Regions from separate parts of the Geobacillus sp. FSL W8-1251 genome, predicted to be linked through region 2. Evidence: a T-box and tRNA genes for the amino acid it is inferred to sense, from the RefSeq annotation. Region 2 holds a T-box; the other holds one or more tRNA genes.
The links. The T-box of region 2 lies ahead of NSS88_RS12875 (valine--tRNA ligase). A T-box ahead of a tRNA ligase gene usually reads a tRNA of that ligase, here a tRNA-Val.
Positions count from the first base shown of each region.

Region 1: it has a tRNA-Val gene. The T-box ahead of NSS88_RS12875 (valine--tRNA ligase) is inferred to sense a tRNA for this amino acid. The anticodon was not compared.

Region 1 is NZ_JBBOUF010000001.1:865,061-872,831, forward strand. Features, by position in the region: gene NSS88_RS04400 (hypothetical protein) at 31-345, shown strand; partial or broken gene NSS88_RS04405 (IS982 family transposase) at 505-759, opposite strand; partial or broken gene NSS88_RS16710 (IS982 family transposase) at 753-890, opposite strand; gene NSS88_RS04410 (DUF3986 family protein) at 1,075-1,347, shown strand; partial or broken gene NSS88_RS16715 (IS1634 family transposase) at 1,706-1,903, opposite strand; gene NSS88_RS04420 (ISL3 family transposase) at 2,318-3,493, shown strand; gene NSS88_RS04425 (PH domain-containing protein) at 3,623-4,111, shown strand; gene NSS88_RS04430 (PH domain-containing protein) at 4,108-5,595, shown strand; tRNA gene NSS88_RS04435 (tRNA-Val) at 5,836-5,908, opposite strand; gene NSS88_RS04440 (HD-GYP domain-containing protein) at 6,161-6,784, shown strand; gene metC (cystathionine beta-lyase) at 7,036-7,771, opposite strand, start outside.
Region 2 is NZ_JBBOUF010000001.1:2,443,116-2,450,886, reverse strand. Features, by position in the region: gene NSS88_RS12875 (valine--tRNA ligase) at 1-1,871, opposite strand, end outside; T-box leader at 1,972-2,301, opposite strand; gene NSS88_RS12870 (hypothetical protein) at 2,441-2,629, shown strand; gene ysxE (spore coat protein YsxE) at 2,668-3,699, opposite strand; gene spoVID (stage VI sporulation protein D) at 3,742-4,791, opposite strand; gene hemL (glutamate-1-semialdehyde 2,1-aminomutase) at 4,910-6,199, opposite strand; gene hemB (porphobilinogen synthase) at 6,216-7,190, opposite strand; gene NSS88_RS12845 (uroporphyrinogen-III synthase) at 7,191-7,771, opposite strand, start outside.

The DNA of each region.
Region 1 (7,771 bases), 1.6 Mb from region 2:
GTATAATCAAAAAAGAGGAGGGGAACAAGCATGGAGCGCGATACGGTGGTGAAAGAAGTGGTCGAGGCGCTGAAAATATTTTCCCGCGACATCCGCACCCAAATTGACGAAATGGGAAGTCAGCTGAGAGCGGAAATGCAAGAAACGGCCAACCAGCTGAGAGCGGAGATGCAGCAATTTCGCGCCGAGGTGAACGAGCGGTTCGACCGACTCGAACAAAAATTCGCTGGCTTGCGCGTAGAGCTGACCGAAACGCAAGAAACCGTCCATTTCCTCGCGTCCAAAACCATCCAGCACGAGAAAAAACTTCACCATTTGGCCAAGCAGCTTGAATCCATTCGCTAGTTTTCCTTCATCCGAAAGCCGCGTTTGACTGCGAGTCAAGCGCGGCTTTGATTTTTGCATCTCGGCTTCTTCGATCCCGATCAAATCCCCTCCTGCCCGGCCGCGCACGAAGACGGAAGAGAAGCTGATGATTTATCCACCCGTGGTGCTAGTTGAGCTTTAGCGCTCAACTAGCCCAAGTGTAACCAGGGAATAAGCTAACAATATACCGTCTAGTGCCACTTCAAATCCGATAATCGAATTGGCTCGGATCCCCGTGATGCGATAGTGGTCAACCAGAACCGAGAACACCGTCTCGATCACTTTGCGTTTTTGTTGGATCCACTGCTCCCATGTCTCAGACGCACGATGTTTCTGGTTTTTTCAAGACGGAGTCCAAAGCGCCATTTGGTATTCTTCGTACAGCCTTGCTTGACCAAATGGCGATTTCGACGATGAAGATGCACCTGAATGCATGAAAGTCGAGCAGAAACAAAAACGAAAATGGCGGCATATTGCTTTTGAATCTTGGCTCGATCTGTAGTAAAATGAAAGTGCTCTTGCATGGGGATTATCCTTTCGAATGGCAGGTCGCACTTTCATTCTACAGGAGATCCGCCAGCAAGGGCTATTTTTATGCTTGCTCAAGTTTATCTAGCACCACGGGTTATCTACATTATCATGTAGCTCCTAATATGAAAAAACATCACTTCATATGGTAATCAAATCAATTATAGGGAGTGAATAAACGTGAAATTTGATCCAAATCAGCATCTTCATTTAGGATATTATGAGAACAATGTTGATTTAGAAGCAGTCGCATATAAAATTCAGAATGAAAATAAATGGGTAGTTTTTTTAGATAATGAACAAGATACTACATTAGTTAAAAAAATATTAGATAAGTATGATTTCCATGAAAAATATGGTTACAAGATTTTTACTGTTGATGCAGATGATTTATCTTATGAAGTCGGAAGTAAGCTATTTGAAGAATGGTTAAAAGCAAATAATATAATATAAGAAATAAGGAACGAATTTGCTAACGTAACTTCATCCATGCCCCAAGTGATGAAAAACACTTGGGGCATTTTTCAATTCTAATCGTATACCCGAGTTCGACAGTCACTAGGCAAACAAAATGCCTCTCGCCCCTTGATACAAAAGGGATCGGAGGCATTTGGGCACACTTCGGGCGTGTATCTAGGCGCGAGGGTGGATGCCTAGAATCTTTGGAGGAGGTTCCAGCCCTAGAGCCGCAAGGAATAGCGCTTGTTTGGCCGTCAGTTCTGTTCGTTGATAAAGGTCGCCGTTTTTTGAAGAAAAATGTCCAAGCATGAGACGCTCGCATTCGTCTCTTACTTTCGGCCACGATTCATGAGTCAGGGGAAAGGAATCGCGAAATGCTTTTGGCCAGACGCTCCAAGACGGCGCGATCCACTTCATCTTCGCGACCGAACGAATCCATCACCTTCGCTTTCGCCTATTTGGCCTTTGGATCCCATTCATTATGAGCAAGCTGGGGATCCGCCACAGTCGTTCCGTCTTTGTTTTTGCGTGTCACTCGTCGTATGTACATGCCTATATTATAAGCGATATTAGGCTTTTTTTAAAGGATAAATTATGAATTCGTGTGCCTATGAAATTCAGTGTTTTTTTCTAGGATCCGCATCGCGAAATCTTTGATATAACAGCATTTTGGCCATTTTCATTTGCCTAAAATGGCCTCAAAACTGTCGAACTCGGGTTTTTCATCTCATACTCATATCCTGTGGGCTATGCGAAGAGCAAAAATGTATCTCATAGCCCAAAACATTTCCTTCAAAGATCTCTCACTTTTCGAAATAGCTGTTTTACAAAAATTTGGCTCTTCACCACAAGTTGTACTTGATCATTGAAGATCGGTGTGCATAGAGAAAATAGAGGGTACAAAAAATGCGAATTTTCCTGTATGGTAAAGGTGTCCAAACCAAACCATTGGAGGAAAATTCGCATGTACGCTCAGTTTATCAAAGAACTCATCGATTTACCAGATGTTTTGATTCAAAAGGTGCGAAAAGAAGAAGAACGTTGGATTTTCGAACTTTCTCTTCCTGAACAATGCCCGTTATGTCCTGTTTGCTTGAAACGCACGATCAAAATGACAGGAAAAAAGAAGCAATGGATGCATGGGTATGCTCAACGGATCGGCATCTTTTGGGTGGAACTCCCTGTGGAGCGTAGACGTTGTTGTACATGTGGCATGACATTCAGCACGTCTTATCCCGGAATTTCCCCTCGAAGTGCAGCGACGGATGCGTTTCAGCAATGGGTGGCGCAATCTTGCATCGGAACATCCATTCAGGCGGTGGCTCGTATGCTCAAGCTTCCGTACACGACCGTTGAACGCTGGTTTTATACCCATGCCCCTTCCTTCCTATCGAATGACATCCAACCAAAGGCAGTTTGTGTCGATGAGTTTGCGTTTCGAAAAGGACATGATTACGGAGTGGCAGTCATGGATGCCGAAACGGGAGAAGTGTATGCCGTTGAAGCAGGAAAGAACGAGGAAGCCATTGGACGTGTGTTGGCTCCTGTGTCTGGTTCTGTTCAGTATGTCGTGAGTGATTTGGCTCCAGCGATGAAAAAAGCCATTCAAGGGGTGTGTCCGGAAGCGAAGCATGTGGTCGATTATTTTCATGTGATTCAATTGTTTACGGAAGCGTTGGATCGATGCCGCAAATCCTTCGGAAAAGGGAACAAGAAACATGGGCATGTTCGGCATGTTTGCCGCTTATTGACCCAGTGCCCCGAGAAACTCACCGAGGAGGAGCGCCAAACGGTGCGGGAGTGGCAGAAAGAGAGTGATTCCTTGCAGGCTGTCTATCAATCCCTTCAACATTTTCGTTATGTATCCAAAAGCCAAAACGAGCGACAAGCGAAACGTCGTTTGAACGCCTGGGTTCATCGGTATTTGTTTTGTCCTTGTTCTGCTGTTCGCGCCATCGCAAAATCACTCGTCAAACGAACAGACGAAATCATATCGTGCATTTTATCCCCTTATTCAAATGGGAAAATGGAGGGAACAAATAACAAGATCAAGCTGATGAAACGTCGGGGATACGGATACAGAAATATCCAGCGTTTTGCATTGCGGGTTCGGCTAGAAACAGCTAACATACTTTCATGACAGGTGCAAGTACAACTTTTGGTGATGAACCAAAAATTTCAATCACAGCTTATTCAAACGAAACTTTTTTTATCACTTACCGTAAGTGAAATTGCATGGATAATTTTCCAACTTAAAGGAGAGAACCGTATGGAAGTACAGTATCAACAAATCTCACCTAAAGCGATGAAGGTGCGCAATTTAAATGAACTGATTACATCACTCATTTCCCTTGTCGTTATAACTGGACTTTATTTTTGCACAGATTATTTTAACTGGTGGAACTGGCTACGGTATGTTTGGATCGCCCTGTTTATCATTACTATCATTGGTATTCCGTGGACGTATTTTGTAAGCTCACCGATATACTATAAAACATTTCGATACGGGCTAACGGATGATTTTTTATACATTAAAAGCGGGGTTTGGACAAAAGTGGAAGTTGTAGTGCCGATGACAAAAATACAATCCATTGAATTGATTCAAGGCATCATTATGCGAAAATATGGTGTCCACTCCATTGAAATTAAAACGATGCAAGGCGGCGTTACCATTCCACATATTGAGGAAGAAGTTGCCATAAAGCTCCGCGATGATATTTCGAAGCTTGCCCGTTTAAAGGAGCTTGATGAAAGATGACGTTTCGCTATTCCAAGCTAAAACTATTCTATGACATGCTAGACCTTATCAAAAACAATCTGTTTATACTGTTCATTTTATTCCTAAATGCAGGTAGTAACTCTATGTTCATGAATATTGTGCAATGGGGTGCGATTGCGGTTTTCGGATTCAGTTTCCTGTTTCGCATCTATGAGACATTATTTACTAAAGTGGTATTTGCTGAAGATGGTATTCATATACATAAGGGCCTATTTTCTAAATCAGAGCAATTTATACCGCGCGAAAAATTTGAGAATGTGCAAACGCAGGCAAATGTTTTGCAACGATTATTTGGCGTACAATCGATCACAATGGAAACAGGTGAAGCGACTAGCGATGTGACATTGAAATTTGTAAGCAAAGCAGATTGCATCAAGATAGAGGATTATGTTTTACGAAATGGGAATCAAGAGAAACAGGTTGGGGAAGCCATCCATGGATCTGAACGTCAAGTTCTTTTTACTACTACCATTCGTGATATTTTGAAAGCGTCCCTTTTGTCTTTCAGTTTTTTAGCCATCATTCCTATTGGCTTAAATATATGGTCAGATGTACATCCAGAGAAATACATTAATGTAGATACGGTGATGTCTCATCTTTCAGGATGGCTGCTCATCTTGCTCGTCTTACTTGCCGTATTCGCAGCTGTCGGTATCGGCGTCTTTAAAACGTTTAATAGCTACTATCAATATACCATTTCAATGGACAATGAACGCATTTATGTACAAAAAGGCTGGCTTTCTAAACAAAGCTTTTCCATTCGTAAAGACAAAGTACAAGCGGTCATTTACAAACAAAACGGCTATCAAAAGTTGCTCGGTGTGACAACCATTAAGCTGATTTCAGCAGGGGAAATTTTGCCGAGTGAGGACCAAAACCTTAATGAATTTTTCCCGTACTTACCGACGGAAAAAGCACATGAATTAATAGCCATCATGCTGCCAGAATTTCAACTGCGTAGTATGACACATTATGCATCCCCTAAAGCAAAAAAGTTGATTTGGCTTCGGCCGCCTATTTTTGCAAGCCTCGTTGCTGCCATTGGATTTTGGAAACCACTTTTCTTTATTCTTGGTGCGATTGTGTTGGTGTTTACTTATATCAACCGCATTCGAGAATACCGTCATACAGCGTTTCGGTTAGAAGATACACATGTGCAGCTTCGCTCAGGTGCCTTTACAGTAGAAACACTCGTAACGAAACGCGCAAAGTTGCTTGAATTGCAATTTGAGCGTTCTTTGCTACAGCGAATGTTTGGTGTCATGAGTGTAAAACTGACCAATCGTGCACACCCGGTTCACGTAACAACGTTATTAGATATCGATTCTTCTCTACAGCCGTTGATCACCTCTTGGTTTGAAGCGCGCACAAAAGATGTGGAGATTGATCCACATTCACAGTACAGTTCTTTAAAGCAAGAGGCTTGTCCGATTCCTTCTTACGTTGAAGTGAATAGCAAATAAATCACCTACCAGCAGCATATGAAATGATGCTGCTTTATTTTTTCAAAAACATCATGATAGTTAACCATTTATATCTTAATTGAAAAGGAAGCATCCAATCAGATCGATGCCCTGCTATCAAAATCAAACGAAAAATGCTTCGGTACCAAAATGGCACGACCGTCATTTGAGTAAATGCTATAAAAAACGAAAAGCTTGAAATCCTTGATATATGCAAGGATTTCAAGCTTCCCACTTTAGTGATTCCGACTGGGCTCGAACCAGCGACCTCCACCCTGTCAAGGTGGCGCTCTCCCAGCTGAGCTACGGAATCATATTTTGTTGTTCGCTATCGAACACATTTTTAATTATATAGACGGGCAAGTTGGTTGTCAACAACTTTTTTAAAAAAATCGCTATTCATGATGAAAAAAGGAAAGGTGCCTTCCCCGAAAGGAATAATGCGTGTTGGAACGGTTCGACATCGTATTTTTTCTACATTCTGATTGTTCTATCAAACGAGAATTTGCTTGCAAAGGCTGGGGGAATTGATGAAAAACGCCCGCCGCTTCCGGTGTCGCTCAAAATGAAACTGCAGCTGACGGTCTTGTTCAGCAGCACATTTCCTGTCTCATTGTTCAGCTTAGCGACGGAAATCAAATGGTCGCTCGCCGGACCGAGTGCATCCCATTGGTCGTATTGGCCCTGGGCAGCCGTGATTTTGCTGTTTTCGATCGCGTTTTCCGTTTTCTTGACTCGCTTGTTGGTCGATGAGATCCATGAGCCGGTCAGTGTGCTGTTAAGTCATATGAAACGGGCGGAAAACGAAACGTATAAACCCGTCGCCCACAATGTGTATACCGATGAATTTGCCTATTTACTTCGCGGATTTAATCATATGATCGACGCTGTGCATCGACGCGACCGAACGAACAAAGAACTGCTCAACCGTTTCATCACTGTCCTGACAGCGGCGCTTGACGCCCGCGATCCTTATACAGCTGGGCACTCGCTGCGCGTGGCCCGTTACGCACTCGCGATTGGGGAAAAGCTTTCCCTTCCGAATGAACAGCTTGATGCCTTGTATCGTTCCGCTCTACTGCATGATATCGGAAAGATCGGCGTTCCCGATGCCATTTTGCGTGAACTACCCACCACCTACGCTTCGCTTAGAGGTGGGGGCTTCAAGCGACTTGTGTGTGTTCGCTGAACGGTAAGCCACACACAAGAACCCTTTACGCTTCCCTTCGTTCCGAAGGTGTCCGTTCTAGCCATATTCTATCCTATTCGTTGGCTAACGCCAACCGACATTCATCTCCCACTTTCACTGGTGCTGGCGCACCTTCACGTTTAGAAGTAGGAGACTTCTTTCGGAGGGAAGTTAAAAGAGGAGCGGCTGTTGTCAACCTCAGCGGCATCTTGACCCGCCCGCCGAGCTGTGAAGGCTTGGCGGGCTGATGGCTATGGCGTTGAAACTGACGGCCGCTCCTGAACAAACGACAACGCCTGCTCAAAATCGGCGATCAAATCGTTGACATCCTCAAGCCCGACGCTCAGCCGCAACAAGCCGTCGGTAATGCCGCGCCGGAGCCTCTCTTCTTTTGGCATCGCCGCATGCGACATTTTCGCTGGGTGCGATAAAATTGACTCGACCGCCCCAAGGCTGACAGCAAACACCGGCAAGCGGACGTTTCGGACGAACGTCCGAGCCGCTTCTTCATCGGCTAAACGGAACGACAGCACAGCGCCAAACCCGGCCGCCTGATGGCGCTGGATGTCATGGCCTGGGTGGTGCGAAAGCCCTGGATAATACACATCTTCCACTTTCGGATGGCGCGCCAAATACTCAGCGATGGCCAGGGCGGATTCGGACGACTGCTTCAGCCGAACGTGGAGCGTTTTTAATCCCCGCAGCACAAGCCACGCATCTTGGACGCCAAGAACGGCACCAAACGCGTTTTGCAGTTTGTACAGCTCTTTTCCCAACTCTTCATCTTTCACCACGGCCAATCCGGCGACGACGTCGCTATGGCCGGCTAAAAATTTCGTGGCGCTGTGAAGGACAATATCGACGCCAAGGTCAAGCGGCCGCTGCAACGCCGGCGTCATGAACGTATTATCCAAGAATGTCAAACAGCCATGCGCCTTCGCCAACTTGACGACGCCTTGAATATCGGTCACTTTTAACAGCGGATTG
Region 2 (7,771 bases):
TTCGTCACCGTCTCGATCGTTTCGTTCAGACGCGTTAAAATCCAATGGTCGGCGACCGTTTTTTCGCCGCTCAAATCAAGCTCCTCGTACGTCATGCCGCCCATGTTCATCAAGGTAAAGCGCGAGGCGTTCCAAATTTTGTTAGCAAAATTCCACGTCGCTTCGACTTTTTCTGTGCTGAAGCGCAAGTCTTGCCCCGGCGAGCTGCCGGTCGCCAAGAAGTAACGGAGCGCATCGGCGCCGTACTGGTCGATCACATCCATCGGATCGACGCCGTTGCCGAGCGACTTGCTCATTTTCCGCCCTTGGGCGTCGCGGACGAGGCCGTGGATGAGCACGTCTTTGAACGGGCGCTTGCCGGTGAATTCGAGCCCTTGGAAAATCATGCGCGACACCCAGAAGAAAATGATGTCATAACCGGTGACCAGCACATCGGTCGGGTAGTAGCGCTTGTAATCCGGCGATTCCACATCCGGCCAGCCCATGGTCGAGAACGGCCAAAGCGCCGAGCTGAACCATGTGTCGAGCACATCGGGGTCTTGTTCCCAGTTTTCGATGTCTTTGGGCGGTTCATAGTCGACGTAAATTTTACCCGTTTCTTTATGGTACCATGCCGGGATGCGATGCCCCCACCAAAGCTGGCGTGAAATGCACCAGTCGCGGATGTTTTCAAGCCAATGCAAATACGTTTTTTCAAACCGTTCCGGCACGAACTGCACTTTGCCGTCGGTTTGCTGGAGCTTGATGGCGGCTTCGGCGAGCGGCTTCATTTTCACGAACCATTGCGTCGACAAATACGGTTCAATAACTGCGCCGCTTCGTTCGCTATGGCCGACCGAGTGAACATGCTCTTCAATCTTAAAGAGAACGCCTTGTTCTTGCAAATCGCGGACGATCTGCTTCCGGCATTCAAACCGGTCAAGCCCCTGGTATTGCATGGCGTTTTCATTCATCGTGCCGTCTTCGTTCATGACGAGAATGCGCGGCAAGTTGTGGCGATTGCCGATTTCAAAGTCGTTCGGGTCGTGCGCCGGCGTAATTTTGACCGCTCCGGATCCGAACTCCATATCGACATATTCGTCGGCAATGATCGGAATTTCGCGGCCAACGATCGGCAGTTTCACCATTTTGCCGATCAAGTGCTTGTACCGCTCGTCATCCGGATGCACGGCAACGGCCGTATCGCCGAGCATCGTCTCCGGACGGGTCGTCGCCACCTCGATGAAGCCGGAGCCGTCGGCGAGCGGATAGCGCATATGGTAGAGCGCGCCTTTCACTTCTTTATAAATAACCTCAATGTCCGACAACGCGGTTTTCGTCACCGGATCCCAGTTGATGATGTATTCGCCGCGGTAAATGAGCCCTTTCCGGTAGAGCGAGACGAACACTTCGCGCACCGCTTTGGAAAGCCCTTCGTCAAGTGTAAACCGCTCGCGCGTGTAATCAAGCCCAAGCCCTAACTTCGCCCATTGGCTGCGAATATGGCCGGCGTATTCTTCCTTCCACTTCCACGTTTCTTCTAAAAATTTTTCCCGGCCTAAATCGTAGCGCGACAGCCCTTGCTGGCGCAATTTTTCCTCGACTTTCGCCTGGGTGGCGATGCCGGCGTGATCCATTCCCGGAAGCCACAGGACGTCATACCCTTGCATCCGCTTCATGCGCGTAATGATGTCTTGCAGCGTCGTATCCCACGCATGCCCTAAGTGCAATTTGCCGGTGACGTTGGGCGGCGGGATGACGATCGTAAACGGTCGTTTGTTCGGATCACCGGTCGCTTCAAAAAATTTTCCTTTCAGCCACCATTCGTAGCGCCCGGCTTCAACGGCGCGATGGTCGTATTTGGGCGGCATCGACACTTCGTGCTGTGCCATGTTTCATTTCCCTCCTTCAACATGATGGACAATGCGGCCGACGGCGGCTTCCCACTAAGCAATGCCGCACAGCCGGCAAGCAAAAAAGCCCCTTTCATCCAAAAAGGACGAAAGGAGCTACTTTCGCGGTACCACCTTTTTTCTTAAGCCTAGAAGGCTGGTGATGAAGAGAACTGCAACACGGCCAACCCACCGGTGAAACATCGGCTGGCGAGCCCACAATCAGTTTGGTTGACCGGCCTTCTAGAAGCTTAAGCGCTTCATTGGCATAACGGCATGATGCCGGCTTCCTCTACTCGGCAGCAGCGCCTTTCAAAGAAGCAGCTCAAGGGCGACCTTCCAGCAGCCGTCATCCTAGGAAATCTCGCAGCTTCCGATTTCCCTCTCTGCAGGCGCGGACCGCTGTACTCCTCCCCGTCTTCGCTTTTGTCGTCATGATTCGATTATTATACTACCATTGTCCATCATCTTTGCCAAGTTTTTATTTATTTATTCCATTGGCCGGCGGTTGGTGACAAACATTTTGTTGTTTCATATTGTATAGTAAACCCGGGAAGGAGGGAACACCGATGCGGCGATTCAACCCGTATTCATGGCCGCCGTGGCTTCGGCAAGTGCGCGCCGTCTGCGCCCAAGTGATCATCCCGCTCACCATTTTTCAAGCGATCCGCACTATTTTTCTGCCAACGACGTTTGATGTCATTTTATTGGCCATCTTCGTTTTCATTGCCGTGGCGCTCCATCTGGAATGGATTTAGTGGGACGCCATTTTGTTTGGGCTGCATTCAAAATCGATTTAACCATTGCTGCTTTCATCCACCGGCGGTTCGTTGTCCACCGCTTCTTCCTGCTGCCGCGCGGCGTCGCGTTGGACAAGGTGCATAACGAGCACCTCCATATTTTTGAACGCCAAATAACGACGCTGCAACGCGGCCACATATTCCCGTTCGTTCCGCTCGTTCCGCGAAGCGGCCTCATACCGCTCCAAACAGCGGACAAACCCACGCGGCTCCGCCAAATGGCTGTATAAAAACGCCCGCTCCCCGTCGGACAGCGGCAGCTCCTTCTCGTACTCCCCCATCCCTTCAAGCCACTCGCGCCCAAGCGGCGGCATTGTCTGTACGTGAAAACGGAGCGCGGCGATCACATCAAAGAGCGGCGAATTCCAATGCGCCCGCTCCCAACTGATCCAATACGGCGGGAGATGGTGGGAGAGGCGCGCTTTGCCGTGCACCCAGGCGATGCGCCATTGCTTCGTCTCTTTGAGCGTCTCTTCCCACACATCGAGCCGTTCTTCAGCGAACGAGTACGCGCGCATCACCTCATGAAAATAGGTGCAGCATTGGAGCTGAAACGGAGACATGTACCACGCCGCTTCGTACCGCTCAATCCGTTCTTCCCAAACCATCCGCGCCCGTTGCCATTCGTCCTTTTTTTGCTTTCGGTACGCCGCCGCCTCTTCCTCACTCACCTCGATCGTACGGACGGTGGCGCGATGGAGGCGGGCGAGCTCGCGAAAAAAGGCGTCCACCGCATCCTTCTCCACCTTTGATTCGCCGCCATGCCATGCTTGCAAATAATAAAGACGGCCGCCTTCTGTGGCAAACAGCGACCGCCGCCGCGTCAGGTAAAGTGGGAGACAACGGGGGCCGCCATGCTGGAGAGACTGCCAAACGGCGGCGGCTTCTTGCTCGCTTTCAAGCGGCTTTAAGGCGAAAACACCGCGGTTCGTGTATACCTTGACGGCTTTGCCTCGCTGCTCCATGCGCTCTGGACGAAGACCGTACTGGGCGAGCACAGCCTCATATCGGTCAGCCTGTGCGGCCATTCGTTACGCCCCCTTACTGATCAGAAACGGAAAGCGTCCCTTTCAGGCGAAAGAACGGCTTCCCGCCATGGCCGGAATATAGAGCAGCTGCCCCTCGTGCACGTCATCTGGGCCTTCCAAATCGTTGGCGCGCAAAAGCTGCGAGACGGTCACATCATACCGTTCGGCAATCTTGTCCAATGAATCTCCTTGCTGGACGATGCAAATTTTCAGTTTCGTAAACTCTTTCTCCTCGCTTTTCGCAAACAGTTTCGTCAAGTAAAGCGCATTTTCGCTTTTTGTTTTCGTTTCTTCTTCTTCCTCAACCGCCTTTTTCGCCGCCCCGATCGATACCTTCGCCTCAGTTGGCGGCAGCAGCGAAGCGATGTCTTCCTCCGTCTGTGCGCTGACCTCCTTCGTTTCCGTCTCAAGCGGCAAAAACGGCTCTTTGGCCTCCTCTTCTTCCTCAGCCTCCGTTTCTTCATGACGCATGGCGGCCGGCTCCATGACGGAAACGGTCGTTTCGTCGGCGGCAAAAGCCGGCTGTTCATCCGCCTCATCGGTGAGATCATCCACGGAAGCAAACGTTTCCTCACCGGCCGCTTCCTTGCGGGCGATTGATTCAAACGGGGCAAACAGCGGCTCATCGTCCTCCTCATCGTCCGGCAAATCATCGTCAAGCGGCGCTTCACTAATGCCGCTGATCGAAATGTCGGCAGTGATCAGCAATCTTCCGTTTTCATCCAAATCATAATCAAACGATTCAACCGTCACGTACACATCCTCAAGGGAACGAATGCGGTTTTTTGGAATCGTAATATCGATTGGAAAGCGGTGCGACAGTTCGCTGATCCCGTCTTCGCGCACCGAAATGTGCTGAATGAACCGATAACCAGCCAGCTCAAACACGTCGTCATCCGCTTCAGCCTGCCCTTCGCCCGCTTGGTGGAATTCGCCGCTCAACTCAAGCGCGCCGCGGATCGTAATATATTGGTCGTACTCATCGACGGAAATGACCGGATCAAGAGAAATGGATAAAAACTCGGCGACTTCCTGTCCTCTTTTAAACCAGACCGATTCTTCCAATGAAAAACGCAAATACGATTGCTCCAACCGGGCCTCCTCCTTCCGTCCCTTCGGCAAATAGTTTCTATGACATTATCCATTGTATGAACGGAAACGAGGCGGTATGATAAAAAATTGGGCTGCCGACCGTCGGCAGCCCCTTTCCTTATCCGCGCAGACGGGCAAACACCCGCTCAGCAGCGGCAATCGTATATTCAATATCATCATCACTGTGCGCCGTCGACAAAAACAGCCCTTCAAATTGCGACGGCGGCAGGAAAATGCCTTCATTCGCCATTTCCCGATAATAGGCGGCAAACAGCTCCAAGTCGGACGTTTTCGCTGTCTCGTAGTTGACCACCGGCTCGTTCGTGAAGAAAAAGCCGATCATCGACCCAGCGCGGTTGATCGTATGCGGGATATCGTATTTCTCTGCTGCCTGATGAAGCCCATCCGCAAGGCGCGCCGCTTTGCGGCCAAGCTCTTCGTACGTTTCCGGCGTCAGCTGGCGGAGCGTCTCGTACCCGGCCGTCATGGCGAGCGGATTGCCGGAGAGCGTGCCGGCTTGGTACACCGGCCCGCTCGGCGCGACAAGCTCCATGATCTCGGCTTTGCCCCCGTACGCCCCAACCGGCAAGCCGCCGCCGATCACTTTGCCAAGGCACGTCAAATCCGGCTCAATGCCATAATACCCTTGGGCGCAGTGGTAATCGACGCGGAACCCGGTCATGACCTCGTCGAAAATCAATAAGGCTCCGTATTGTTTCGTCACCTCGCGCAGCCCTTCCAAAAAGCCAGGCACTGGTGGAACGACGCCCATATTGCCGGCGACCGGTTCGACGATCACCGCGGCGATGTCTTCGCCAAACCGCTCAAACGCATAGCGGACGCTGTCGAAATCGTTGTACGGCACCGTGATGGTATGCTGGGCGACCGATTCCGGCACGCCCGGGCTGTCCGGCAGGCCGAGCGTCGCCACGCCGGATCCGGCTTTAATGAGCAGCGAATCGCCGTGGCCGTGGTAGCTGCCTTCAAATTTGATAATTTTGTTGCGCTTCGTGTAGCCGCGCGCTAAGCGGAGGGCGCTCATCGTCGCCTCCGTACCGGAGTTGACCATCCGCACGATTTCCACCGACGGCACCCGCTCAATCACGAGCTTGGCGAGCTCATTTTCAAGCAATGTCGGAGCGCCAAAGCTTGTGCCTTGTTCCGCCACGCGCTTCAACGCTTCCACGACCTGCGGGTTGGCATGCCCTAAAATGAGCGGACCCCATGACAGTACGTAATCAATGTACTCATTGCCGTCAATATCGTAAATTTTCGCTCCTTGGCCGCGCGCCATGAAAATCGGCGTCATCCCGACCGACTTGAAGGCGCGCACCGGGCTGTTCACCCCGCCCGGCATCAATTTCACCGCTTCTTCGTAAGCGGTTTTTGACCGTTCGTAGCTTCGCATGCTTCCGCCCTCCTCTCTATTCAGCCAGCCAGCGGGCGACATCTTTGGCAAAATACGTAATGATCAAATCTGCGCCCGCCCGTTTCATCCCTGTCAACATTTCCATGACGACCGACTTCTCATCGATCCAGCCGTTTTGCGCCGCCGCTTTGACCATCGCATACTCGCCGCTCACGTTATAGGCGACAAGCGGAAGCGGAAAACGGTTTTTGACGTCGCGGATAATATCCATGTAGGCAAGCGCTGGCTTCACCATCAAGAAATCAGCGCCTTCTTTGACATCCGACTCCGCCTCGCGAAACGCCTCAAGGCGGTTGGCCGGATCCATTTGGTACGTCTTCCGGTCGCCAAACTGCGGCGCGCTGTCGGCGGCATCACGGAACGGGCCGTAAAATGCCGAAGCGTATTTGATTGCATACGACATGATCGGCACATACTCAAACCCTGCTTCATCAAGCCCACGGCGAATGGCGGCGACAAAGCCGTCCATCATGTTCGACGGCGCGATGATGTCGGCGCCGGCTTGCGCTTGGCTCACCGCCGTTTTGGTGAGGAGCTCGAGCGACGGGTCGTTCAGCACGCGCTCGTTTTCGACGACGCCGCAATGGCCGTGGCTCGTATATTCACATAAACACGTATCCGCAATGACGACTAGATCTTTGTGTTCAGCTTTGATTTGGCGGATCGCCCGCTGAACAATCCCTGTTTCGCAATACGCCTGCGAACCGACTTCATCTTTTTCATTCGGCACACCAAACACCATGACGGCGGGAATGCCAAGCTTGGCGATGTCGTCCACTTCCTCAGATAAACGGTCAAGCGATAAATGGTAAACCCCTGGCATCGACGGCACTTCCCGCTTAATGCCGCTTCCCTCGACCACAAACAGCGGATAAATGAGATCCTCGACGCGAAGATGCGTCTCACGCACCATCGCCCGAATCGCAGCCGTTTGCCGCAAACGGCGATGGCGGTCAAATGACAGTGCCATTCATCGTCCCTCCATGGAAAAATATTGTTCCATCGCTTTGATTATACCATCCGTGGTGTAATCCGTCGGACAAATATGGACCGAAATGCCCGCCCGCTCGGCCGCTTCTTTCGTCACCGGTCCGATGCAGGCGACCGCAACACCGGAAAGAAGGGCATCCACTTCTTTGTCGAGAAGGCGGACAAGGCTGTCAACCGCCGACGGGCTCATCAAGGTGACCGCATCAAGCTCCCGCCGGCGCAGCAGCGACAACAACCGCTCCCGGCCGTTTTCATCAGGCTCGGTCTCATACACCGTGAGCTCGTCGACCGCGGCGCCGGCGTTTCGCAACGCCTCAGGCAAGGTCGGGCGCGCCAAATTGCCTTTGACAAACAGCACCCGGTCGCCTTGTTTGACGCGCGGCATGAGCAAGTCAGCCAGCCGTTCAGCGGTGTAATCATCCGGCACAAGCGCCGGGGAAAGACCATGCTCGGCGAGCGCGGCCGCCGTCTTCCGCCCGACGACGGCGACATTCGGCAGCGGCCGCGGCAACGAAACGTGCGGAAAAAAGAAGCGGACGGCGTTCGCGCTTGTGAAAACGA